3 regions of the Solibacillus sp. FSL K6-1523 genome follow, and region 2 is predicted to be linked to each of the others. Evidence: riboswitches for the same ligand, from Rfam matches in the RefSeq annotation. Region 2 holds a riboswitch; each other region holds the start of a gene.
The links. Region 2 has a riboswitch for lysine ahead of MHI10_RS09510 (transporter substrate-binding domain-containing protein). Riboswitches for the same ligand answer to the same signal wherever they lie in the genome.
Positions count from the first base shown of each region.

Region 1: linked by a shared signal. The riboswitch ahead of MHI10_RS01715 (amino acid permease) and the one ahead of MHI10_RS09510 (transporter substrate-binding domain-containing protein) in region 2 are both predicted to bind lysine.
Region 3: linked by a shared signal. The riboswitch ahead of MHI10_RS15345 (ACT domain-containing protein) and the one ahead of MHI10_RS09510 (transporter substrate-binding domain-containing protein) in region 2 are both predicted to bind lysine.

Region 1 covers NZ_JBBOSU010000001.1:345,701-350,747, forward strand. The annotation lists gene MHI10_RS01700 (nitric oxide synthase oxygenase) at 1-567, shown strand, start outside; gene MHI10_RS01705 (restriction endonuclease) at 614-1,165, opposite strand; gene MHI10_RS01710 (CynX/NimT family MFS transporter) at 1,239-2,438, opposite strand; lysine riboswitch at 2,599-2,778, shown strand; gene MHI10_RS01715 (amino acid permease) at 2,946-4,406, shown strand; gene MHI10_RS01720 (RNA 2'-phosphotransferase) at 4,566-5,047, shown strand, end outside.
Region 2 covers NZ_JBBOSU010000001.1:2,005,628-2,010,674, reverse strand. The annotation lists gene MHI10_RS09520 (amino acid ABC transporter ATP-binding protein) at 1-42, opposite strand, end outside; gene MHI10_RS09515 (amino acid ABC transporter permease) at 47-793, opposite strand; gene MHI10_RS09510 (transporter substrate-binding domain-containing protein) at 957-1,805, opposite strand; lysine riboswitch at 1,921-2,104, opposite strand; gene odhB (2-oxoglutarate dehydrogenase complex dihydrolipoyllysine-residue succinyltransferase) at 2,440-3,687, opposite strand; gene MHI10_RS09500 (2-oxoglutarate dehydrogenase E1 component) at 3,778-5,047, opposite strand, start outside.
Region 3 covers NZ_JBBOSU010000001.1:3,177,112-3,182,158, forward strand. The annotation lists gene sdhA (succinate dehydrogenase flavoprotein subunit) at 1-635, opposite strand, end outside; gene MHI10_RS15335 (succinate dehydrogenase cytochrome b558 subunit) at 733-1,347, opposite strand; gene MHI10_RS15340 (YslB family protein) at 1,618-2,037, shown strand; gene MHI10_RS15345 (ACT domain-containing protein) at 2,186-2,665, opposite strand; lysine riboswitch at 2,789-2,966, opposite strand; gene uvrC (excinuclease ABC subunit UvrC) at 2,997-4,790, opposite strand.

The DNA of each region.
Region 1 (5,047 bases), 1.7 Mb from region 2:
ATTCAAGTAGATGATCGACCACCGAAGTTTATTGAAATTCCGAAAGCTTACGTTGTCGAAGTTCAAATTGAGCATCCAAATTATGATTTTTCAAGCTTGCAAATGAAGTGGTATGCTGTTCCGATTATTTCAAGTATGCGCTTTAATATTGGTGGAATTGACTTTCAAGCAGCGCCGTTTAATGGCTGGTATATGGGGACGGAAATTGGCGCTCGTAATTTAGCGGATGAAGCGCGCTATCATTACTTGCCCAAAGTCGCACAGCAAATGGGGATTGAAACGACTTTGAATGCATCACTTTGGAAGGACCGTGCACTTGTCGAATTAAATATCGCAGTGTTGCATTCCTATAAAAAAGCAGGTGTCAGTATTGTTGATCATCATACCGCGGCACAACAGTTTGAATTGTTTCAAAAGCAGGAGCAAAAAGAACAGCGTGAAATAACGGGGAACTGGACGTGGCTCATTCCACCACTGTCACCTGCAACGACGTCTATTTATCATCAACCGATTTTGAATAAAACGAAGAAGCCGAATTATTTTTATCAGCCGCTACCTTATAAATAAAAATCACCCTCATTCATTTGGCATGGAATGAGGGTGAAATACGTCGTTATTTATTCAAAATAATATCAATCAATTCATCACGATCAATTAAATAAACATCATTAATATCAGCCAGTTTTTTTGCCTGCTTTGTAAAATGACTATTCGTCACGACCCAAGCTTCAGTCGCATCATACATTTTGACCGCGCCGATAATTTCTTGAACCGCTTTTACACCTACAGAACTAGAATAGCGCTTTGCCTGTACAGCAATAACATCTTCGCCATCCTTTAAAATAAGGTCAGCACCGTAATCACCACTTGTTGCTGTGTAGCGCACTTTAAAGCCGCGGCGTTTAAATAGCTCACCTAAAAAGCGTTCGAAGTCCTGCCCGCTCATCACATCAACTTCACGAATACCGGATTTACGTAGTTTTGCTGTTTTGCGAGATTTCCACCAAATTTTAAACGCGATTAATAATACAAAGTAAAGAACAATCCCCATGCCGACACCTTGTAATGTTTCGTTAAAATACCAGCCGGCTGCACCTGCTAGGACGATCATGACCAATGTGAAATTAGGCATTTTTTTCTTTCTTCGTCGATTTCGTTTCCTCAATTTCTATGTACTCCTTTAAGTTACAATGTTCTTCGTAACTAAAGTATATCACAAATGGGTACATACGTTTGCATTAGACGAATTGTTTTTTCGCACTTATAAAGGCAACGATAAATAACAATGCGGATGTGATTAAAAATAACAAAATCGGGATTGTCCAACTATTCGTCGCATCATGAACAAAGCCGAATAAAACAGGTCCAATTGCTGCAACCAAATAGCCGACAGACTGTGCAAAGCCCGATAAGTCTGCCGCTTCGAAGGCAGTTTCTGTACGTAATGTGAAAAACATAAGGACAAGTCCAAATGAAGAACCGCCTGCAAAACCTAAAAACACCATCCATAAAACAGCTAAGCTTGTCCATTCCATAAATACACCCGTAAACCCGATGACATAACACAACGTAAAGAAAAGCACGATTGGACGTTGTGATGAAAGTTTTCCGGCAATAATCGGAATGATAAATGTGAGTGGAATTTGCGCAAGTTGCATAATAGAGCCCATCCAACCAGCATCTTGTGCAGCCATCCCTTGACTTATAAAGATATCCGGTAGCCAAGCGCTTGAGCTATAGAAAATGAATGATTGTAAGCCCATCGTTGCGGCAATTGCCCATGCAAGAGGGGATTTCCACATTTTCTTTTTCGGTGCGTTAGAGCTTGCAAAGTTCATCTCTACTTTTTTATCCTTCAATAAAGGCAACCAAAATACTAAAGTTAATATGCCTAAAATAAGTGAAAAACCTAGTGCCAATTGCCAGCCATAATTCGATGCGATTGGGTAGCTAATTCCTGCTGCAAGTCCGGCAGAAATGTTCATCGAAACAGAATAAATTCCCGTTAATAATCCAATATGAAGTGGGAATTTTAGCTTGAAATAACTAGGGATGAGTACGTTTCCGAAAGCGATCGCAACCCCAATCAAAATTGTCCCTAAAATCAGTAATGCAGTCGAACCAACTGAACGGAGCAAAATACCTGCACATAAAATGATAACCGAATAAAACAGTGTCCATTCCATGCCTAATTTTCTAGCGATACGTGCTGCAAACGGCGATATAACCGCAAAAGCAAGCAAAGGAATTGTCGTTAAAAAGCCAGCTAGGACGTTAGAAATACCAAGTCCATCTCGTATAAAAGATATGATCGGTCCAACAACCGTTAAAGGTGTTCGAAGTGTTGTCGCAAATAAAATAATCGCCAATGTAAATAGCCAAATGGATTTATTGGATGATAAGTTTTTGCTTGTGTATGTAACTAGTTTGGAATCCATTTTCCACGCCCCTTTTTTAAATAAGAACTATTATATCAGATGTTAATAATTGTTCGAATTATCCTAAAAAATAGAATAATTCAAATCGGTTGCTATCAAAAAATTGGTATGCTAGAATTTGAACCATTATTGAAATTAAATATTACATTACCTCATGTCAAAGTGAGGTAGAGGTCGCAAGCATTAAGAATAGTATAGCGGAGATTGAGAAAATCGGTGAAACTATATGAAAGGAATGATTGCCGAAGTGTCATTTCAATTCTCAAAAAATGACGCTGGGGCTGTCTCCGAAAGGAACAGAACTGTCACATGTGTAAGCGTGTGTTGAGCTATCTTTCAAGTTTGTCTGGTGTTAAATAAAACCGTCACAAAAACTTGTGGCGGTTTTTTATCTTCATTTAACTTTGGACGCAATTACGCCGAGGCGTAATTGATTAAAAGGTTGTCCAAACTATAAGTATGATGAGATTTAACACGATGCAAATGAAATAAAAAGGAGAATTTTCCATGAGTGAAATAAAAATCGATCAACTTGGTAATAAAAATCAATTAAAAAGAAGCCTGAAAAGTCGCCACATTACGATGATTTCTTTAGGTGGAACAATTGGAACAGGACTTTTCCTAGCATCGGGTGGAGCAATCGCACAAGCAGGTCCAGGTGGGGCATTGCTTGCTTACGCGTTAATCGGTGTGATGGTGTACTTCTTAATGACGAGCTTAGGGGAAATGGCGGCGTATATGCCTACATCCGGTTCGTTCAGTACGTACGCAACGAAATTTGTCGACCCAGCACTAGGCTTTGCACTAGGCTGGAACTACTGGTACAACTGGGCCATTACGATTGCAGCTGAAATTGCAGCGGTATCGTTAATTATGAAATATTGGTTCCCAAATAGTTCGTCGTTTACATGGACAATTTTATTTATTGTTGTTGTTTTATCGTTTAACTTACTTTCGGTTAAAGCGTACGGTGAAAGTGAATATTGGTTTGCGATGATTAAAGTTGTAACAGTGATTGTATTCATTATTGTCAGCTTCCTTATGATTTTTGGGATTTTAGGTGGCAATGATCCAGTAGGCTTCAAAAACTTCTTTGTTGGAGATGCACCGTTTAATGGCGGATTCCTAGCAATGTTCGGTATTTTCTTAGCAGCAGGTTTCTCGTTCCAAGGGACGGAGATGCTCGGAGTAACTGCTGGTGAAACAGACGACCCAGGAAAAAATATTCCAAAGGCAGTGCGTTCGGTATTCTGGCGTATTTTACTGTTTTATATTTTTGCAATTGGTGCAATTGGTTTGTTAATTCCGTACACAGATTCACGTTTACTATCAGAAGATATTGCAACAAGTCCGTTTACATTAGTATTTGAAAACTTAGGCTTTGCATTCGCGGCTTCTGTGATGAATGCAATTATTTTAACAGCGATGCTATCTGCCGGAAACTCAGGTTTATATGCAGCAAGCCGTATGTTATTCCAATTAGCAGTCGATGGCAAAGCACCAAAGTTTTTTGCGAAAGTGAATACGCGCGGCATCCCAGTATACGCGTTAATCGCAACAATGGCTGTAGGTTGTGTATCATTTTTAGCTTCATTCTTCGGTGATGGTGTCGTTTATATTTGGTTATTAAACGCATCAGGGCTATCCGGATTTATTGCATGGCTAGGAATTGCGATAAGTCATTACCGATTCCGCCGAGCGTATGTTGCGCAAGGGCGTTCACTAAGTGATTTACCATATGTATCTAAATTCTTCCCATTTGGTCCATTATTCGCATTTGCACTATGTACGCTTGTTATTTTAGGACAAAACTACATGGCGTTCATGGGGGGCACAATTGACTGGTATGGCGTTTTAGTATCATATATTGGCATCCCTTTATTCGTAGCACTGTGGGTAGGTTATAAATGGAAACATAAAACGAAAGTCGTGCCATTAATGGATTGCGATTTAACAAATAAGTACTAAATCAGAAGCAAAATCTCATTTATTTGAGGTTTTGCTTTTTTTATTCTGTTTGTGCCAAAAGTTATATTGAGATGGTATGATTAGAATATAATGAAGGAACGAAACATAGCGATATCACTCGCTATTAATGATAAAGGAAATTGAAGGAAGTGATGAAAGGTGACAGTTTCAAAAGGGTTTTATAAAAAGATTTACAATTGGCTAATGGATGTAGAAAAAAATGAAGTCCGATACCGCCCATTTATAATGGATGGAAATCCTTATAAATCACGTGTTTTTTTAGTCGGATCAAATGCGATACCATTTTTTATGGTGGAGCAAGGTGATGAGAAATCATTTGCAGATGCATTACTAAATCAAGACTTACTGGAAGACTTATATGATCGTGACATACATGATGCGCCGCGTGAATTTAAAGGATCTTTACATTTTGCGAAATGGCTACAAAAGGAATTCAATGAAACGACTGTTTATACTTCTTTGAATGCATTCCAAGTGGAAACTGCCGATGAATTAAAGAAAGTAAAAAAAGAAAATCCACAAGCCTTTGCACGCGGGCAAGTTATTTTTGACGAAGTATTCAATGAGTTTCAACCAGAAATTATTATTCTTCAAGGGACAGCTGCATTGAATCAATTTAA
Region 2 (5,047 bases):
GAATTTTTTGTTTAGATGTTGAATTTCAATCACTGCTGTCATTGTATTATTCACCTTCCTTTTCTAACTTGCTTCCTGTAATGAGCTCTACTTTAAAAGCCTCTGGACCATCCATTTTCTTTTCAAATCGTAATAAGAAACGTGTCACAGTAAAGGTCATAGTAAAGTACAGTACGGTCGCAATGAAGAATGCTTCAATGTATTTATAATTACTTCCTGCAACTGAGTTGGCTGTAAAGAATAGCTCCACTACTGAAATAACGCTTAGCACAGATGAATCTTTAATATTCATAACAAGTTGGTTTCCTGTTGCTGGTAAAATATTTCGTGCGACTTGTGGTAATACAATATGAACCATTGTTTGTAGATGATTCATACCAATAGCTTGCGCTGCTTCAAATTGACCTTTATCAACCGATACAATGCCACCACGCACGTATTCCGACATGTATGCACCGGTATTTAAACTAATAACAATGCTAGCTGCTAAAAAGCGGTCAATATCAATGCCTAAATAGACTAAACCATAAAAGACAACCATCGCTTGTACCATCATTGGTGTGCCACGGAAAATTTCAACATAGGCTGTTAATATAAAATTAATGAGTTTTAATAAATATGTTTTTGCTGATTTTTTTCGTTGTGGAATCGTATGCATAATACCAATGAAAAAACCAATAAGGACACCAAATATTGTTCCGATAACCGCTAAAATAAGCGCTGTGTAGGCTCCGCGTAAAAACACTTCCCAGTTACTGATGAACAATGTCCAAGTTGAATCTAAAAATGCCATCTTGCTCTCCCCCAATATCATTTGCTGTCGTTACTCATACATATATATCCACAAGCGGATACATATGCATTACCCGGAAAGCAGCTTTTCTTTTAGATGTTCATATAAATTGAAAAAGGTTGCCTTCCGTTTGCCGGCAAGACAACCTTTCTATTCGCAACTCTTATTGTGCTGCTGGTTGATTTGCAATTGCGTCTTCCATTAATTTCTGACGCTCTTCTTCCGAAATTTCAGCTAACACTTTGTTAATTTCTTCTGTTAAAGCCGAGCCCTTTTTTAAACCGACTGCAATAGCCGTTGCCGCTGGATCTGCTTCAAAGTTTGGCTCTGGAACGATGTATTTAATGTTATCCATCGCTAATTCAGCAGTAATCCCTTCCGGACGCTCCGAAACATATGCATCAATCGCACCTGACATTAATTGTACACGCATCGCACCAAAGTCCGTAGCTGCTACTTGCTTTTTAGCACCGTCCATTTGGTCGATTACATCATAATGTGTTGTCCCTTGTTGCCCTGTCACTTTTGCACCTGCAAAGTCATGGATTGATTTTGCGTTAGCGTAAGGTCCATCTTCTTTCACAACAAGTACATAATCACTTGTATAGTAGCTATCAGTAAAATCAATTACTTTTTTACGTTCCTCTACTGGTGACATACCCGCAATTACTAAATCAATGGCACCTGATTGTAATGATGGTACTAACCCGTCCCAATCTGTTTTTACAATTTTTAATTCCATATTTAAACCTTCAGCGATACGTTTTGCGAACTCAACATCGTACCCGCCTGCAAACTCTTTCGAACCTGGTATTGCCACTGCGCCAAAAGAATCATCGTTTTGAGTCCAGTTAAATGGTGCATAAGCTGCTTCCATCCCGACTTTTAATACTTTTTTTGTTGTATCTCCTTCTGTTTCACTTCCAGTTCCTTCTTCTTTGTCTGCGCCACATGCTGCTAATACAAGCATTGTCATCATTACTGCAAACAATAATACTAGTTTCTTTTTCATAGTCATTCTCCCCTATTAACTTCATATTTTTGAGCTTTTAACGAATAAAAAAACGACCTAAAAGAAGATCTTAGGTCGCTATATTTATAAATAGCTCAAATCCCCTACAATCCCATATAGAGATAGCTCAACTCGATTACCATAGTGATAATCGAGACAGTCTTGCAATTATTCACTGCAAACCCAGCATAAAAAGAAAGAGCTCTTTTTAAACTTCGGCGGTAGTTCCTTCTTTCTCATCTCGTTGCATGCTCAAAGCTCCATGAAAAACTAATAAATACCGCGCCTCTACCTCACATGACTGTGAGGTTATTATTAAATTACGCCCTGGCGTAATTGCGTCCAGATTTTTTCGAGTCCACTCGAAAAACTTCCCTTAAAAATCTGTGACATCCGCCGGGGCTTAACTTTATTCAGCCAGGTTTTGGACCCCCACTGAATAAATTTGCCTATTTCGCATTCATCCTCCACTTATAGTAGGGGACTTCTGCTGAATTAAGTTAAATTGTTTAATGTATAAATAATACTATAATTCATTACTTTCTGTCAACATATACTTTTCTGATAGTTATAATTACATAGAAAAAAACGAGCATATCCCCTACTGGAGATATGCCCGTTTTCATAGTAATAATTAAGAGTTTAATAATAAATCTTCTGGGTTTTCGATCATTTCTTTTACTGTTTTTAAGAAGCCAACAGAATCTTTACCATCGATAATACGGTGGTCATAAGATAATGCCACGTACATCATTGGACGGATTTGAACTTCACCGTTAATCGCTACTGGACGGTTAACGATTGAGTGCATACCTAAAATACCAGCTTGTGTACCGTTCATGATTGGTGTAGACATTAATGAACCGAATACACCACCGTTAGTGATTGTGAAAGAACCACCAGCCATGTCGTTTAAGCCTAATTTTTTATCGCGTGCTTTACCAGCTAATTCGCCAATGCTTTTCTCGATCTCAGCGAAGTTTTTGCTGTTTGCATCACGCACTACAGGTACTACTAAACCTTCTTCAGTTGATACAGCAATACCGATATCAAAGAAGTTGTTTAAGTGCAGTTCGTCACCGCTAATTTGTGCGTTCACGTATGGATATTTTTTAAGCGCTGCAACAACAGCTTTCGTGAAGAATGACATGAAACCTAATTTGATGTCATTATCTTTTACGAATTGCTCTTGTTTACGTTTACGTAATGCCATGATGTTTGTCATGTCAATTTCGTTAAATGTTGTTAACATTGCCGTTGATTGTTTCACTTCTAATAAACGTTTTGCAATCGTTTGACGACGACGAGACATTTTTTCAACAGTTACACGATCAGAATCGCCTGCTGGAGTGAATACCATTGGACCATTTGCTGCTACTGCTGCTACTGCCGCTTGAGCTACTGGTGCTGTACCATGAGCTGACACGTCTTGTACGCGAACACGACCTTGTGGATCTACTGGAGAGATTGCCGCTAAGTCAATTCCTTTTTCACGCGCTAATTTACGTGCTGCTGGAGAAGCAATTACACGATCATTAGACTCTTCTACGATTGGAGCTGGTGCTACAGGTGCTGCTGCAACCGGAGCCGCTGGAGCTGCAGGTGCCGCTTCTTGAACTGGTGCTGCCGGAGCTGGTGCTGCGCCTTCACCCGCTTCAACTACTGCGATTACTTGACCTACAAGAACTGTATCGCCTTCTGGAGCTAAAATTTGAGTTAATACACCCGCTTCTTCAGAAATGATTTCAGCGTTTACTTTATCTGTTTCTAATTCTACGATGAATTCGCCTTTTTCTACGCGATCTCCAACTTGTTTCACCCATTGTGCAATTGTACCTTCTGTAATTGATTCTGCTAATTCAGGGACTTTAATTTCAGCCACTTTAATATCCTCCTTTAATAAACCCTACGCAAATTTGTATAGGGTGGCTGCTTGCTATACAAGCAGCCTTTTTTTATTTTCATTAATCGATTATTTATCTAAAGCTTCTGTAATTAATTTAGTTTGAGCAGCTTTATGTGAATCGCCGTCTCCTTCAGAAGTCGAGCTCATAGCTGGACGTCCTACATAGCTTACCTTTTTACCAGCAGCTATATCATATAATGTTTCAAGAACATACGTCCAAGAACCTTGGTTTTTCGGCTCTTCTTGTACCCAAACTATTTCTTTTACGTTCGGGAAGCGCGCAATAATGTCCGTAACTTGTTGTGCTGGGAATGGGTAGATTTGCTCAACACGTACGATGTGTAAGTGGTCGAAACCTTCACCGTCTTTCACACGTTCTGCTAAGTCAATCATCACTTTACCTGTACCAAGTACTACTTTTTCTACTGCTGCTACGTTTTTGCCTAAGCCTTCTTGCTCAATTACTTCTTGGAAGCGACCTGTTGCAAGTTGTTCCGCACTAGCTGCTGCTAATGGGTGACGTAATAATGATTTAGGTGAAACGACTACTAATGGACGTACACCTTCTGTGCCAAGTAAACCAGCTTGACGACGTAATAAGTGGTAGTAGTTAGTTGCATTTGAACAGTTTGCTACGAACCAGTTATTTTCAGCTGATAATTGTAAGAAACGTTCCATACGGCTAGATGAGTGCTCAGGACCTTGACCTTCATAACCATGTGGTAAAAGGATTACAAAGCCTGATTTTTGGCCCCATTTAGAGCGTGCACTTGAAATGAAGTTATCGAACATTACTTGCGCCATGTTAGCGAAGTCACCGAATTGTGCTTCCCAAATCGATAATACATTTTCATTTTCTAAGTTATACCCATATTCATAACCAACAACACCTGGTTCAGTAAGTGGTGAATTATATACTGTGAATGACGCTTTTACACCATCAATATGGTGAATTGGCGTGTATTCGCTACCATTGTTTTTATCATGTAATACTAGGTGACGTTGCGAGAACGTACCGCGTTGTGCATCTTGACCTGTAAAACGAACTGGTGTAGCGTCTTGCGTAATTGTCGCATAAGCTAAAGTTTCCGCATGGCCCCAATCGATTTTATCCGTTGCAAATGCCTCGCGACGTTTTTCTAAAATTCTACCTAGTTTGTTCTGTGGTTCGAATCCATCCGCAAACACTAATAAATCTTCATTTACTTTATTTAAACGGTCGAAATCAACAGTTGTATCGATTTCTGGGAATTCTACCTTTAATTCTTCTGGCATTTCAAGTACAGTATGCTCGTCTTTTTCTGCCATTGCTTTTACATGATCATATGCTGCTTGC
Region 3 (5,047 bases), 1.2 Mb from region 2:
TTGATAACAGAGTTCGTTGTTTTACCGAAGATAATACCAGGACCACCTGTTGCCATAATAACAGCGTCAGAACGGAATGATTTAATTTCTTCAGTACGTAAATCTTGTCCTACGATACCGCGGCATACGCCTTCGTCATCAAGAACTGCACCAAGGAATTCCCAGTGCTCATATTTTGTTACTAAACCAGCTACTTCGTGTGCACGAACTTGCTCATCTAGTGCGTATAATAATTGTTGACCCGTAGTTGCACCCGAGAATGCTGTACGGTGCATTAATGTACCACCGAAACGACGGAAATCAAGAAGTCCTTCTGGCGTACGGTTGAACATTACACCCATACGGTCCATTAAGTGAATAATACCAGGGGCTGCATCACACATACCCTTAACTGGTGGTTGATTCGCTAAGAAATCTCCACCGTATACTGTATCGTCAAAGTGGATCCATGGAGAATCCCCTTCACCTTTTGTATTAACTGCTCCGTTAATTCCGCCTTGTGCACATACAGAGTGTGAACGTTTAACAGGAACTAACGAGAATAATTCAACTGCTGTACCTTCTTCAGCCGCTTTAATCGTAGCCATTAAGCCTGCCAGACCGCCGCCAACGACGATGATTTTACTTTTCGCCATGATTATTTCTCACTCCTCATATAATTGCTAATTACCTTTACTCACAAATCATTCATCATCAATTTCTTACCTTGTATCAGTGTTACAGTTTGAAAAATTAAACGAATGCTAAGATTGCCGCAACACCCATAATACTTAAAATTACAAATACTAATAATGTAATATAAGTTGCGATTTGTTGAGACTTTTTAGATTGCGTAATACCCCAGCTTACTAGGAATGACCATAAGCCGTTCGCTAAGTGGAAAGTTGCAGATAAGATACCCACGATGTAGAATCCTAACATAAATGGATTCGCCACGATTTCAGCCATCATATCAAAGTTAACTTCTGTACCGAACGCTTTTTGAACACGTGTTTGGAAAATATGCCATGCAATGAAGATTACAAGGAATATACCAGTAAAGCGTTGTAATGCGAACATCCAGTTACGGAATGTGCTGAAGCGTTTTACGTTGTTCGTAGCAGTAAATGCAATATACACTCCGTAGAATGCGTGGAACATAAGTGGAATATAGATAATAATCCATTCCATTGCTAACAATAATGAATGCGGAACTAATTCCATCATACCTGTTGCATTATTGTAAGTTTCTTCACCGCCTACTGCAGTGAAGTTCAAAGACAAGTGGAACGCCAAGAACAATCCTACTGGAACTACACCTAATAACGAATGTAAGCGGCGCCATAAAAATTCACGATCTTTCGACAAAATTGTTACCCCCCTTAAGTACTTGAAATTCGCATCTATAAAGTCACCATTTTGTAAATGTTGTTTATTGACTGCGCATCTCATCATGGTACAATATTATGACATGTCCATTGTACTCTCAACAGATACTAGCGTCAAGATAACATCGAACATTTCACCCCCCTTTTAAAGACGGGATTACGCTGTTTAAAGTCACTATTATTCTACTATAGTTCCACTTTCTATATAACAGATTAAATTACAAGAAAATTTAGGAAAGAGGTTTTTTCTATGGAACCGCACAAAATGAAAACGATTCCATCATTTGGCTACGAAATTGTTCGTGATCATTTACTTTCATCAATTTTAGGAAAACACGAAGCAGATGTCCTTTATTGGGGAGGAAAAGAAGTCGCTCGTCAATTCCCACTATTTTCAATGGAAGAAGCATCTTCATTTTTCGTGGAAGCGGGTTGGGGACAACTCACTTTAGAAAAAGAACTGAAAGATGAAGTGCATTACATACTCACTACTGAAGATCCCGCAGCTCTGAATATTGAGCAGCGCTGCTTTCGATTAGAAGCCGGTTTTTTAGCCGAACAAAAACAAAAAAATATCGGCTATTTAACGGAATGTTACGAGGAAAAAAACATAAAGCATAACTGTATTAAATTCACTTTAAAATGGGATTTAAAAGAACCCATTCGTTAATAAGTTCCCCACTACTTACTATTTATAAAGCTTCAAGCTATTATGGAATCTAGCTTGAAGCTTTTATTTATTCAACAATCGTTAGAAAACCTATTGATTGAGGCAACTAATATCAGATTCATGCCACCCTTTATAGAAATGGGTAATTTTAATGAATCAAGGCAAACTCATCATGCAACATATTCGCCGCCTGCATCATTTCATCTTGTGGCACGATAACCGACACTTTAACTTCTGATGCACTTACCATTTTTACAGGGATATGCCCCTTCCCTAACCGCGCAAATATTCGTGCCGCTACGCCTGGACCAAAAACCATGCCCGATCCTGTAATAGAAATTTTCGCTAACCCTACTTCGAAATCAGCAAACTGAAAACCTAAAGAGACTTTACTTGCCTCCAATATCCGTAAGCTTTCAGCAAATTTCTCCTTCGCTATTGTAAATGACACGATTGGTTTGACGCCATCCATTACTGACTGCACAATCATATCCACATTAATATGATTATCTGCTAAAATACTAAATACTTCTGCAATGGATGCCGTTTCATAAAAATCATAGCCGATCGTTAGTCGAATGACATCCGCTTCATAAGCAACCTTGCGCACCATTAAATTATTCCCCATTTTTTTGCAACCCCTTTATATTAGCAATCAAAAACAAGTTTCAGGCCTTTCATCCACGTAAAAAAGCGACCTTCCACGTTTATGGAAAGTCGCCGTCAAGACAAATAATAAAATTAAATGTGCTTTTTGGATAGCTCTCCAGAACATGCGCTCTGACAATTTTACATCTCTTAAATGCAAAACCAGCAAATTGTGCGAACAATACACAATTCACTTCGGCAGTTTACCCTTTCGGATACATTCAACGGAATTGTCCTTCCTCATGCATCTTACTTTTGAATACTGCGCCTCTATCGATTGAAATTATTGAATTAAATCTCACTTTAGCATACTAAGATTCGTTTTTCAATGACTGTTCCTGAAAATGGTGCTGAATCGTTTCGGCAAGTTTTTTTGATATGCCTGCTTCAATAAGCTGCGCAACAGTTGCTTCACGTATTTTTTTCACCGACCCGAAATGCTTCATGAGCTGTTGTTTACGCTTCGGACCAATCCCTTCAATGCCATCCAACACCGAAACAATTGTATTAGCCTGGCGCTGTTGGCGTAAAAATGTAATAGCAAAACGGTGTACCTCGTCTTGAATACGTTGCAATAAATAAAACGCATCACTCGTTCTTTTTAGTGGAATTGGCTCCACTGGATCACCGAATAACAATTGGGACGTATTATGCTTATCATCCTTTGCGAGTCCAGCAATCGGAATATAAAGACCTAACTCATCTTCAATGACTTCACGCGCCACTTCCATTTGCCCTTTTCCCCCATCAATTACAATGAGATCGGGAAGCGGTAAATTTTCTCGTAAAACGCGTGTATATCGACGTCGAATGACTTCTTGCATCGCACCGTAATCATCATGTTTCGCGGCTTCCTTCGTTTTATATTTACGGTATTCCTTTTTTAATGGCTTGCCATCAACAAAAACAACCATCGCCGAAACAGGGTCCGCGCCGTGCATATGACTATTATCAAATGCCTCAATGCGCATCGGAATCGGAATATTCATTGCCTCACCTAATGCCTCACACGCACCAATCGTTCGTTCCTCTTGGCGCTCAATAAGCTGGAACTTTTCATGAATGGCGATATCCGCATTTTTCGTAGCTAGATCAACTAATTCTTTTTTCGAACCTTTTTTAGGTATAACAATTTTAACATTCAAAAGCTTTTCTAATAAAACACCATCCACTTGTGTAGGAATGAAAATTTCCTTTGGTAGCATATGGTTTGGTTCCTCATAAAAACGTCCGACAAATGTTAAAAACTCTTCTTCTGGTTCATTGTAAATCGGAAAAATGGAAACATCCCGTTCGATTAACTTCCCTTGTCGCACAAAAAATACTTGCACACACATCCAGCCTTTTTCCACAGCATAACCGAATACATCACGATTGCTTAAATCACCTGTCACCATTTTTTGCTTTTGCATAATCTTTTCGATATGCGCCATTAAGTCTCGATATTCCTTTGCCCGTTCAAATTCCAACTTTTCAGCAGCATCCAACATTTTTCGCTCTAAATCTTGCTTCACTTCTTCATAACCACCATTTAAAAACTTGGCAATCTCATCAATCATTTCACGGTATACATCGCTCTCAATTTCCTTCACACATGGTGCCAAACATTGCCCTAAATGATAATAAAGGCAAACCTGCTTCGGGATAATGGCACATTTTCTCAAAGGGTACAATCGATCTAATAATTTTCTTGTTTCGTTTGCTGCGAATGAATTCGGATACGGACCGAAATATTTGGCTTTATCCTTTTTGATTTTGCGCGTCGTTAAAATGCGCGGATATTTTTCATTTGTAATTTTAATATACGGATATGTTTTATCATCCGTTAGTTTAATATTATATTTTGGATCATGGAGCTTTATTAAATTTAGCTCTAAAATTAATGCCTCTAAATCGCTTGAAGTCACGATATATTCGAGGTCTACAATTTCACTTACTAGGCGGGCGGTCTTTCCATCATGGCTACTTGTAAAATACGATCGCACCCGATTTTTTAATGATTTTGCCTTGCCAACATAAATAATCGTCCCTTGGTGATCTTTCATCAAATAACAACCTGGATCACCTGGCAAAATTTCTAGTTTCGCCTTAATATTTGCATTCATTCCATCACCTTAAAATTTCGTCATTTCCTTTTAGTTTACCTTATGTTCAGGTGAATTTGAAAGGTAAGTGCTAGTGCTTTAATCGTTTCCATATATGTTTAACCAAGAATCTATCCTAATGATATAAGTGTCCTAATAAAGCTTCTCATAAAGTACTTGCTAATTTTGGCTGGCTAAGCACATGAGGCGCACAGCTTTGTTGCACAAATCTGTACGACTCATCTTTGTGCTTTGTGCAAGGCCAGCCTTTATAAAAT